3 regions of the Erwinia sp. E602 genome follow, and region 2 is predicted to be linked to each of the others. Evidence: predicted binding sites of a transcription regulator. Region 2 holds the regulator's gene; each other region holds the start of a gene.
What was found. The regulator PhoB, encoded in region 2, activates phosphate uptake and scavenging genes when phosphate is short. The targets are predictions, from matches to a motif close to CTGTCATAAAACTGNCNNAT.
Positions count from the first base shown of each region.

Region 1: a site for PhoB is predicted at 1,873-1,892, ahead of pitA (inorganic phosphate transporter PitA). Genes of this name have one in related genera too.
Region 3: a site for PhoB is predicted at 1,127-1,146, ahead of ugpB (sn-glycerol-3-phosphate ABC transporter substrate-binding protein UgpB). Genes of this name have one in related genera too.

Region 1 covers NZ_CP046582.1:208,076-211,350, reverse strand. Annotated here, with positions in the region: gene GKQ23_RS02335 (GntR family transcriptional regulator) at 1-443, opposite strand, end outside; gene GKQ23_RS02330 (NAD(P)/FAD-dependent oxidoreductase) at 559-1,743, opposite strand; gene pitA (inorganic phosphate transporter PitA) at 1,987-3,275, shown strand, end outside.
Region 2 covers NZ_CP046582.1:3,762,793-3,766,067, reverse strand. Annotated here, with positions in the region: gene GKQ23_RS18855 (AAA family ATPase) at 1-346, opposite strand, end outside; gene sbcD (exonuclease subunit SbcD) at 343-1,563, opposite strand; gene phoB (phosphate response regulator transcription factor PhoB) at 1,761-2,450, shown strand; gene phoR (phosphate regulon sensor histidine kinase PhoR) at 2,474-3,275, shown strand, end outside.
Region 3 covers NZ_CP046582.1:279,338-282,612, forward strand. Annotated here, with positions in the region: gene livG (high-affinity branched-chain amino acid ABC transporter ATP-binding protein LivG) at 1-258, shown strand, start outside; gene livF (high-affinity branched-chain amino acid ABC transporter ATP-binding protein LivF) at 260-973, shown strand; gene ugpB (sn-glycerol-3-phosphate ABC transporter substrate-binding protein UgpB) at 1,244-2,560, shown strand; gene ugpA (sn-glycerol-3-phosphate ABC transporter permease UgpA) at 2,636-3,275, shown strand, end outside.

The DNA of each region.
Region 1 (3,275 bases), 1.3 Mb from region 2:
TGCTGGGTCAGGTCCGGGAAACGGGAAAGCGGCAGGCTTGAAGTCTCAATTTGCGTGCAGCGCTCGTCCACGTAGCGCAGGCGGCAGAAGTACCACAGCCACTCATTTTCACCGATGCCAAACACCTGCTGCTGATCTTTATCCGGCAGGCGCTTGTGCAGGCTGAGCAGGCGGTAGCGCATCTGATCGAAGCGCTTTTCCGTAATTGAGTTATAGACCAGCGGATTGCTGCGGGCGTTTTCGCTGACAAAAATACCCGAGCCCTGTACCACCCGGATAATGCCGATGCTGACCAGCTTCTTCAGCGCGGCGCGCACCGTATGGCGCGAGACGCCATACTCTTCCGCCAGCTCCCGCTCGCCGGGGAGCTTATGCAGCGGGCCAGGAGCCGCCTGATAAATCTTACTCAGCAGATCCTGGGTAATAAAATCCCGCTTCTTCATGGTGACGATCTCCGGTGATGGCGTGACGGTGCTGGCACAATCAGTCTGCTACAGGCGTGGCCTGGGCAGGCTGTTAGTGAGCGTCAGAACGCTACAGCAGATGATTTTCTGGTCGTTACAGCGCCTGCGCACACGCCCAGGCCGAGCTCCACGCCCACTGGAAGTTATAGCCGCCCAGCCAGCCGGTGACGTCCACCACTTCGCCGATAAAGTACAGCCCCGGCACGTCGCGCGCCTCCATGGTTTTGGAGGAGAGCTGGCTGGTATCAACGCCGCCCAGCGTCACTTCGGCGGTGCGGTAGCCCTCGGTGCCGTTCGGCTGCACCCGCCACTGGTGCAGGGTGCCGGCCAGCTCCGCCTGCTGGCGGCTGTTCAGCTGTTTCAGGGTACACTCCGGCAGCGTGCCGAGCTGCTGCAGGCACTCGACCAGTCGTTTGGGCAGGATTTTCGCCAGGCTGTTTTTCAGGCTAAGATTCGGGTGCTGGCTGCGCTCTTCATTGATAAAGGCGTCGAGGCTCTGCTGCGGCGACAGGTCGATGGTGACAAATTCGCCGGGCAGCCAGTAGCTGGAGAGCTGCAGCACCGCCGGCCCGGAGAGGCCGCGGTGGGTGAACAGCAGCGCCTCTTTAAATACCGTGCCGTCTTCGGCGGTCATCACCGACGGCACCGACACGCCGGAGAGAATTTGCAGCTGTTCCAGCAGCGGCTTGTGCAGGGTAAACGGCACCAGGCCTGCGCGGGTGGGCAGCACCTTCAGGCCAAACTGCTCGGCTATTTTATAGCCAAACGGTGATGCGCCCAGCCCCGGCATCGACAGGCCGCCGCTGGCGATCACCAGCTTCTCCGCCCGCACCTCCGCGCCGTTCAGCTGCAGGGTATAACCGGCGTCATCACGGGTCACCGCCAGCACCTCGCTGCGCAGGCGCACGCTGACGTTGCCCGCCTCGCACTCCTTCAGCAGCAGATCGACCACCTGCTGCGCCGAGTCGTCACAGAACAGCTGGCCGAGGGTCTTTTCGTGCCAGGCGATGCCGTGGCGGTTGATCAGATCGATAAAGTCCCACTGGGTGTAACGCGCCAGCGCCGACTTGCAGAAATGCGGGTTAGCAGAGAGATAGGCCGCCGGTTCGGTGTAGAGATTGGTAAAGTTACAGCGGCCGCCGCCGGACATCAGGATTTTGCGCCCGGCCTTTTTACCGTTATCCAGCAGCAGTACGCGACGCCCTTTCTGACCCGCCTGTGCGGCGCAGAACATCCCGGCCGCACCGGCACCAATCACGATCACGTCAAACTTTTCCACTGCTCACCCCGGCCAAAACCGCTAAAAACGCTGATTGTAGTGAGTTGACGGCGGCGATACCAGCTTCCGGGTAAAAAGGCGGCGGTAACAATTTGTAACTTAGTGATTTGACAGCGATTTCATCGCAAGCTGTCACACAACTGACAGAGTAATGTCAAAAAAAGTCTATATTTCCCTTTCCCCCGGCACGGGTTGTCGCAGATAATGCGCCGCGTTCATGTCCTCCAAAATGGCGTAACGCTTATGCTACATCTGTTTGCTGGTCTTGATTTCCATACCGGCCTGTTACTGGTTCTTGCTCTGCTGTTTGTGCTGGTCTACGAAGCGATTAACGGCTTCCACGACACGGCCAACGCGGTGGCAACCGTTATCTATACCCGAGCAATGCGATCGCAGTTAGCGGTGGTGATGGCCGGGGTATTTAACTTCTTCGGGGTACTGTTGGGCGGCTTAAGCGTGGCTTACGCGATCGTCCATCTGCTGCCCACCGATCTGCTGCTTAACGTTGGATCGGCCCACGGGCTGGCGATGGTCTTTTCCATGCTGCTGGCTGCTATTATCTGGAATCTCGGTACCTGGTATTTTGGGTTACCGGCCTCCAGCTCCCATACCCTGATTGGTGCCATTATCGGTATCGGCCTGACCAACGCGCTGCTGACCGGCACCTCGGTGGTGGATGCGCTGAACGTACCGAAAATGATCGGCATCTTTATGTCGCTGATTATCTCGCCGATCGTTGGCCTGGTGGTCGCCGGCGGCCTGGTGTATCTGCTGCGTCGTTTCTGGAGCGGCAGCATCAAGCGTCAGCGTATTCATATGACCCCGGCCGAGCGGGAAAAGATCGACGGCAAGAAAAAGCCGCCGTTCTGGACGCGTATCGCGCTGATCGTGTCGGCGATTGGCGTCAGCTATTCGCACGGCGCTAACGACGGTCAGAAAGGCATTGGTCTGATTATGCTGGTGCTGATCGGCGTGGCTCCGGCGGGCTTCGTGGTGAATATGAACTCCACCGGTTATGACATCACCCGTACCCGGGATGCGGTCAACCATCTGGAGCAGTATTACCAGCAGAACGCCGCCTCGCTGACCCATATCATTCAGATGGCACCACCGGCGCTGCCGACGCCGGAAGAGGTACGCTCAGGGCCGCATGATTTCCACTGTGATGCGGCGCGGGCACTGCCGGCCATCCAGCGCGCGCAGGGGCTGCTGAACAATCTGTCCAGCTATGATGCGCTTAACGTCGACCAGCGCAGCCAGCTGCGTCGCCTGCTGATGTGCATCTCTGATACCGCTGAGAAAGCCGCTAAGCTGCCGGAAACCCCGGCTGATGAGAAACGCTTCCTCAACAAGCTGAAGGGCGACCTGCTGAATACCGTTGAGTATGCCCCGGTGTGGATTATTCTCGCCGTGGCGCTGGCGCTGTCGCTGGGCACCATGGTTGGCTGGCGTCGTGTTGCCACCACCATCGGTGAGAAGATCGGTAAAAACGGCATGACCTATGCGCAGGGCATGTCGGCGCAGATGACCGC
Region 2 (3,275 bases):
GCTCCACGCGCGGGGCCTGCAGGTTGCCGTCGCTGGCGCCGCGCGCGCGGTTCTGGCTCCAGAAAGCGCGATAGGCTTCGCCCTTGACCTCAAACTCCACCTCGGCCAGGCAATCCGCCGTATCGCGGGTCATCAGGTCGTTCTGCGACTGGGTGATGCCCTTCAGGCGCGGTGTTTCGTGGTACAGCGCCAGGCAGATCGCATCCAGCAGGGTGGTTTTGCCGGCCCCGGTCGGGCCGGTGATGGCAAACAACCCGTTGCTGGCAAAGGGCTCTGCGCTGAAGTCGATCTTCCACTCGCCCTTGAGGGAGTTGAGATTTTTAAACCGCAGGGTGAGTATTTTCATGGCTGTTCCTCGTGGCGCACCGCTTCCAGGGTCTGCGCAAACAGCACGCCGGCGCGTGCCAGCCGCTCCGGGGCTTCCTCTTCCAGCGCCAGGCGGCGGGCGAACACCTCTTCCACGCTCAGCTCGCTCAGGGTTTCGTTCTGCTGGCGGGCAAGGTTTTTCTCCCGCTGTTCGCGGCTGCGGCGCAGCAGAATCACCTCGACCGGCAGCGCTTCGGTCAGCTGCTGAATATGGCGCTGCAGGTCGCTCAGCCAGGTGTCGGTGACGATCTCAATATCCAGCCAGACCGGCCTGCCGCTCGGGTGCGGCTGCACGGCGGCCAGCTGCTGTTCAATCTCCGCCAGCGACCCTTTGATCATCTGCATCGGCTGAAACGCGGGGATGGCCAGCGGGGTGACGCTGCTGAGTTTTCCCTGAGAGAAATCAACAAGAAAGACGCTCTTTTCCTTACCGAGCTCATCGAAGCTTAGCGGGATGGGCGATCCGCTGTAGCGGATATGCTCGCTGTTGGCGATGCGTTGGGCGCGGTGAATATGGCCGAGGGCGATATAGTCGGCGGGCGGAAACGCGTCGGCCGGAAACGCGTCGAGCGTGCCGATGTAGATATCGCGCACCGCGTCACTTTTGGTGACGCCGAGGGTGGTCAGGTGACCGGTGGCAATAATCGGCAGCGTCACGCCGAGGGCCTCACGCCGGGCCAGCGCCTCCTGCCAGCACTGCTGATAGTGTCCGGCGATCGCCTCCAGCAGGCTGAGCTGCTTCTCGCGCCCCGACTGCCCGCTCTGGCTGTGCAGGATATCGCGCGGCCGCAGGAACGGAATGGCGCACAGCAGCGCGCCGGCCTGCCCGTCGCGCTGGTTGAGCAGCAGCACCTGCCCGGCGATGTCGTCACCGGCGGCGGCTATCACCCGGGTATTCAGGCAGGCCAGCAGCTCGCGGGATTCGTTGAGCATGGCGACGGAGTCATGGTTGCCGCCCAGCACGATCAGCTGGCAGCCGGTGGGTTGCAGCCTGACGATAAAGCGGTTGTACAGCTCGCGGGCATAGCTGGGCGGTGAACCCGTGTCGAAAATATCGCCTGCGACGATAATGGCATCCGCCTGCTGCTCCTCGGCCTGCTCCAGCAGCCAGTCAAGAAAGGCCTGATGTTCGGCTGCCCGGCTTTTGGTATAAAAAAACTGCCCGAGATGCCAGTCGGCGGTATGAATGATGCGCATGAAACTCCCTGCATGGCGGAAAAGCGTGAGACTGATTATAAACATTGTACCGCTGGCAAACCATTGATAACCCGTGGGCTGTGGGGCCGCAGTGAACTGTCATTTATCGGGTGCTTTTTTCATAAAAGTGTCATAAAACTGACGCATAATGGCGCCGCATAAACCCGTGACTTTTTGTCACCCGAGCAGGAGCAATAATGGCTAAGCGCATTCTGGTAGTAGAAGATGAAGCCCCAATCCGCGAGATGTTGTGTTTCGTTCTTGAGCAAAATGACTACCAGCCAATCGAAGCTGAGGATTATGACAGCGCGGTCAGCCTGTTGATCGAACCCTGGCCCGATTTGATTCTGCTGGACTGGATGTTACCCGGCGGTTCCGGAATTCAGTTTATCAAACATCTTAAGCGTGAAGCGATGACCCGCGATATTCCGGTGATGATGCTGACCGCGCGCGGTGAAGAGGAAGACCGCGTGCGCGGGCTGGAAGTGGGCGCGGATGATTACATTACCAAGCCGTTCTCGCCGAAGGAGCTGGTGGCACGCATTAAAGCCGTGATGCGCCGCATCTCCCCGATGGCGGTGGAGGAGGTGATTGAAATTCAGGGGCTTAGCCTCGATCCCTCCTCGCACCGGGTGATGTCCGACACCCAGCCGCTGGAGATGGGGCCGACCGAGTACAAACTGCTGCACTTCTTTATGACCCACCCCGAGCGCGTCTACAGCCGTGAGCAGTTGCTAAACCACGTGTGGGGAACTAACGTTTACGTTGAAGATCGCACCGTTGACGTGCATATTCGCCGGCTGCGCAAGGCGCTGGAACTGACCGGGCACGATCGCATGGTGCAAACGGTTCGCGGAACAGGTTATCGTTTCTCTGCCCGCTATTGAGTGTTCATGCTGGAGTCTGAACCGTGTTGGAACGCCTCTCCTGGAAGAGATTATTGCTTGAGCTGCTGCTCGCCAGCCTGCCCGCCGTTTTTATCGGGCTGCTGACGGGCTGGCTGCCCTGGCTGCTGTTGGTCTCAGTGCTCTGCGTGCTGGGTTTTCATTTCAACAATTTACTCCGGCTTTCCCACTGGCTGTGGGTGGATCGCAGCATGACGCCGCCGAGCGGGCGCGGCAGCTGGGAACCGCTGTTTTACGGCCTGTATCAGATGCAGGCGCGTAACCGTCGTCGCCGTCGCGAGCTGGGGCATCTGATTAAACGCTTTCGCAGCGGGGCGGAATCGCTGCCGGATGCGGTGGTGCTGACCACCGAAGAGGGCACCATTTTCTGGTGTAACGGTCTCGCCCAGCAGCTGCTGAACCTGCGCTGGCCGGAGGACAACGGGCAGAATATCCTCAACCTGCTGCGTTATCCTGAATTTACCCGCTACCTGCGCCAGCGCGATTTCTCCCGTCCTCTCACCCTGATCCTCAATAACCAGCGCCACCTTGAGTTCCGCGTGATGCCTTACACCGAAGGGCAGTGGCTGATGGTGGCCCGCGACGTGACCCAGAAGCACCAGCTGGAAGGCGCGCGGCGTAACTTCTTCGCCAACGTCAGCCACGAACTGCGCACGCCGCTGACGGTACTGCAGGGCTACCTGGAGATGATGAACGATTCGGTGCTGGAGGGCAGCCTGCGTGATAAGGCCCTGCACACCATGCAGGAGCAGGCGAAACGCATGGACAGCCTGGTCAGCCAGCTGCTGACGTTGTCGCGCATCGAAG
Region 3 (3,275 bases), 1.4 Mb from region 2:
CGCCCGGAAATTCTGATGCTGGATGAACCGGCGGCCGGTCTTAACCCGAAAGAGACCCACGAGCTGGACGAGCTTATCGCCGAACTGCGCGGGGAACATAAGGTCTCGGTACTGTTGATTGAACACGATATGAAACTGGTGATGGGCATTTCCGATCGCATCTACGTGGTGAACCAGGGCACGCCGCTGGCCAACGGCACGCCGGACGAGATCCGCAATAACCCGGACGTGATCCGCGCTTACCTCGGGGAGGCTTAATATGAGTAACCCAATGCTGTCCCTGAACAATATCAGCACCCACTACGGTAAAATCCAGGCGCTGCACAACGTCAGCCTGCACATCAGTCAGGGTGAAATCGTCACCCTGATCGGGGCCAACGGGGCGGGGAAAACCACCATCCTCGGCACCCTGTGCGGCGAACCGCGTGCTACTCAGGGCACCGTTACCTTCGACGGCAAAGACATTACCGACTGGCAGACGGCGCGCATTATGCGTGAAGCGATCGCTATCGTGCCGGAAGGGCGCCGCGTTTTTTCACGGATGACGGTGGAAGAGAACCTGGCGATGGGCGGTTTCTTTGCCGAGCGCCAGCAGTATCAGCAGCGCATTAAGCGCGTTTACGAACTGTTCCCGCGCCTGTGGGAGCGTCGCGTGCAGCGCGCCGGCACCATGTCCGGCGGTGAGCAGCAGATGCTGGCCATCGGCCGTGCGCTGATGAGCCAGCCGCGCCTGCTGCTGCTGGACGAACCCTCGCTCGGGCTGGCTCCGATCATCATTCAGCAGATTTTCGACACCATCGAACAGCTGCGTCAGGAAGGCATGACCATTTTCCTCGTGGAGCAGAATGCTAACCAGGCGCTGAAGCTGGCCGACCGTGGCTACGTGCTCGAAAACGGTCATGTGGTGCTCGAAGACACCGGTGACGCGCTGCTGGCCAATGAGGCGGTGCGCAGCGCCTACCTGGGCGGCTAAGTGATTGCGGGCAGCCGCTCTGGCTGCCCCTTTTTGTGCCGATCGTGCGTACATCTTCGTTTTAATTCTGTGATCGTCATCTCTCCGCTATTGCGTAAAGTTGTTACTCTCGTCCCAGTTTTGTAGTCCCGCGCCGACTTTCCCGTCATCCGCCCGTCACATTTCTGACATATATCTATTATTAATCTGTCATTCAGCCGTGGCATGTTACTTGCCGACTCACACAGTGCGCGGAATCGCGCATCATTAAAACGGGCACAGGAAACCGATATGTCATCTACCGCATTCCGTCGTACCGCACTCAGCCTCGTGCTGGGTCTGACCTTTAGCGGCAGCGCACTGGCTGCTACCGAAATTCCGTTCTGGCACTCGATGGAAGGCGAGCTGGGCGTTGAGGTGGACTCACTGGCTAAGCGTTTTAATGAAACGCACCCGGATTACAAAATCGTACCGGCCTATAAGGGCAACTACGAGCAGAGCCTGGCCGCCGGCATCGCCGCCGTGCGCACCGGCAAAGCACCGGCGCTGCTGCAGGTGTATGAAGTGGGCACCGCCACCATGATGGCCTCAAAAGCGATCGTACCGGTGCATGAAGTGTTTAAAAATGCCGGTATCGCGATGGACCCTAAGCAGTTCGTACCTGCGGTGGCCGGTTACTACAGCGACAGCAACGGCCAGCTGATTTCGCAGCCGTTTAACAGCTCCACCCCGGTGCTGTACTACAACAAAGACGCCTTTAAGAAAGCCGGCCTGAACCCGGACCAGCCGCCAAAAACCTGGCAGGAGCTGGCGAAAGACACCGACGCGCTGCGTAAAGCGGGCATGAGCTGTGGTTACGCCAGCGGCTGGCAGGGCTGGATCCAGATTGAGAACTTCAGCGCCTGGCACGGCCTGCCGGTGGCGACCAAAAACAACGGCTTCGACGGTACCGACGCGGTGCTGGAGTTCAACAAGCCGGTGCAGGTACGCCATATCCAGCTGCTGGAGGATCTGAACAAGAAGGGTGATTTCACCTACTTCGGCCGTAAAGATGAGTCGACGTCCAAGTTCTACAACGGCGACTGCGCTATCACCACCGCCTCCTCCGGCTCGCTGGCCGACATCCGTAAGTACGCTAAATTCAACTTCGGCGTTGGCATGATGCCGTACGATGAGACCGTACCGAACGCGCCGCAGAACGCCATTATCGGCGGAGCCAGCCTGTGGGTGATGAAGGGCAAAGACGCGGCGACCTACAAGGGCGCGGCCGAGTTTATGCAGTTCCTGGCTACCCCGGAAATCGCCGCCGAGTGGCACCAGAAAACCGGCTACCTGCCGATCACTACCGCCGCCTATGAGCTGACCAAACAGCAGGGCTTCTACGACAAGAACCCGGGTGCCGATACCGCCACCCGTCAGATGCTGAACAAAGATCCGCTGCCGTTCACCAAAGGCATGCGTCTGGGCAATATGCCGCAGATCCGTACCATCGTGGACGAAGAGCTGGAAGGCGTATGGACCGGCAAGCAGACCCCGCAGGCTGCGCTGGATAACGCCGTGAAGCGTGGTAATGAGCTGCTGCGCCGTTTCGAACAGCAGACGAAGTAAGTATTCGCTGGGGCCGGAGCAATCCGGCTAACGGGCGGCAGCAATGCCGCCCGATGTGCTTTTCGGAGTTCAACTATGTCCCAACCCCGTCCCGTTTTCCGCACCAGCGCGCTACCCTATCTGTTAGTGCTGCCGCAGCTGCTGATTACCGCGATCTTCTTTCTCTGGCCGGCCGGCGAGGCGCTGTGGTACTCGCTGCAGAACCTCGATCCGTTCGGCATCTCCAGCACCTTCGTCGGGCTGGAGAACTTTAAACGGCTGTTCAGCGACCCGTACTACCTCGAGTCCTTCTGGACCACCATCAAGTTCAGCGGGCTGGTTACCGTCTGCGGTATGACCTTCTCGCTGCTGCTGGCGGCGCTGGTCGATCACGTCGTACGGCTGAAAAAACTCTACCAGACCCTGCTGCTGCTGCCCTATGCGGTGGCACCGGTGGTGGCGGCGGTATTGTGGATGTTCCTGTTTAACCCCGGCCTCGGCCTGTTCAGCCACCTGCTGAACCAGTGGGGCTACAACTGGAACTACGCGCAGAACAGCGGCCAGGCGATGTTTCTGATCGTTCTGGCGTCGATCTGGCAGCAGATGAGCTACAACTTCCTGTTCTTCTTCGCCGCGCTGCAGTCGATCCCGAAATCGCTGGTGGAAGCCGCCGCTATCGACGGCGCCGGTCCGGTACGGCGTTTCTTCTGCCTGTCGCTGCCGCTGATTACCCCGG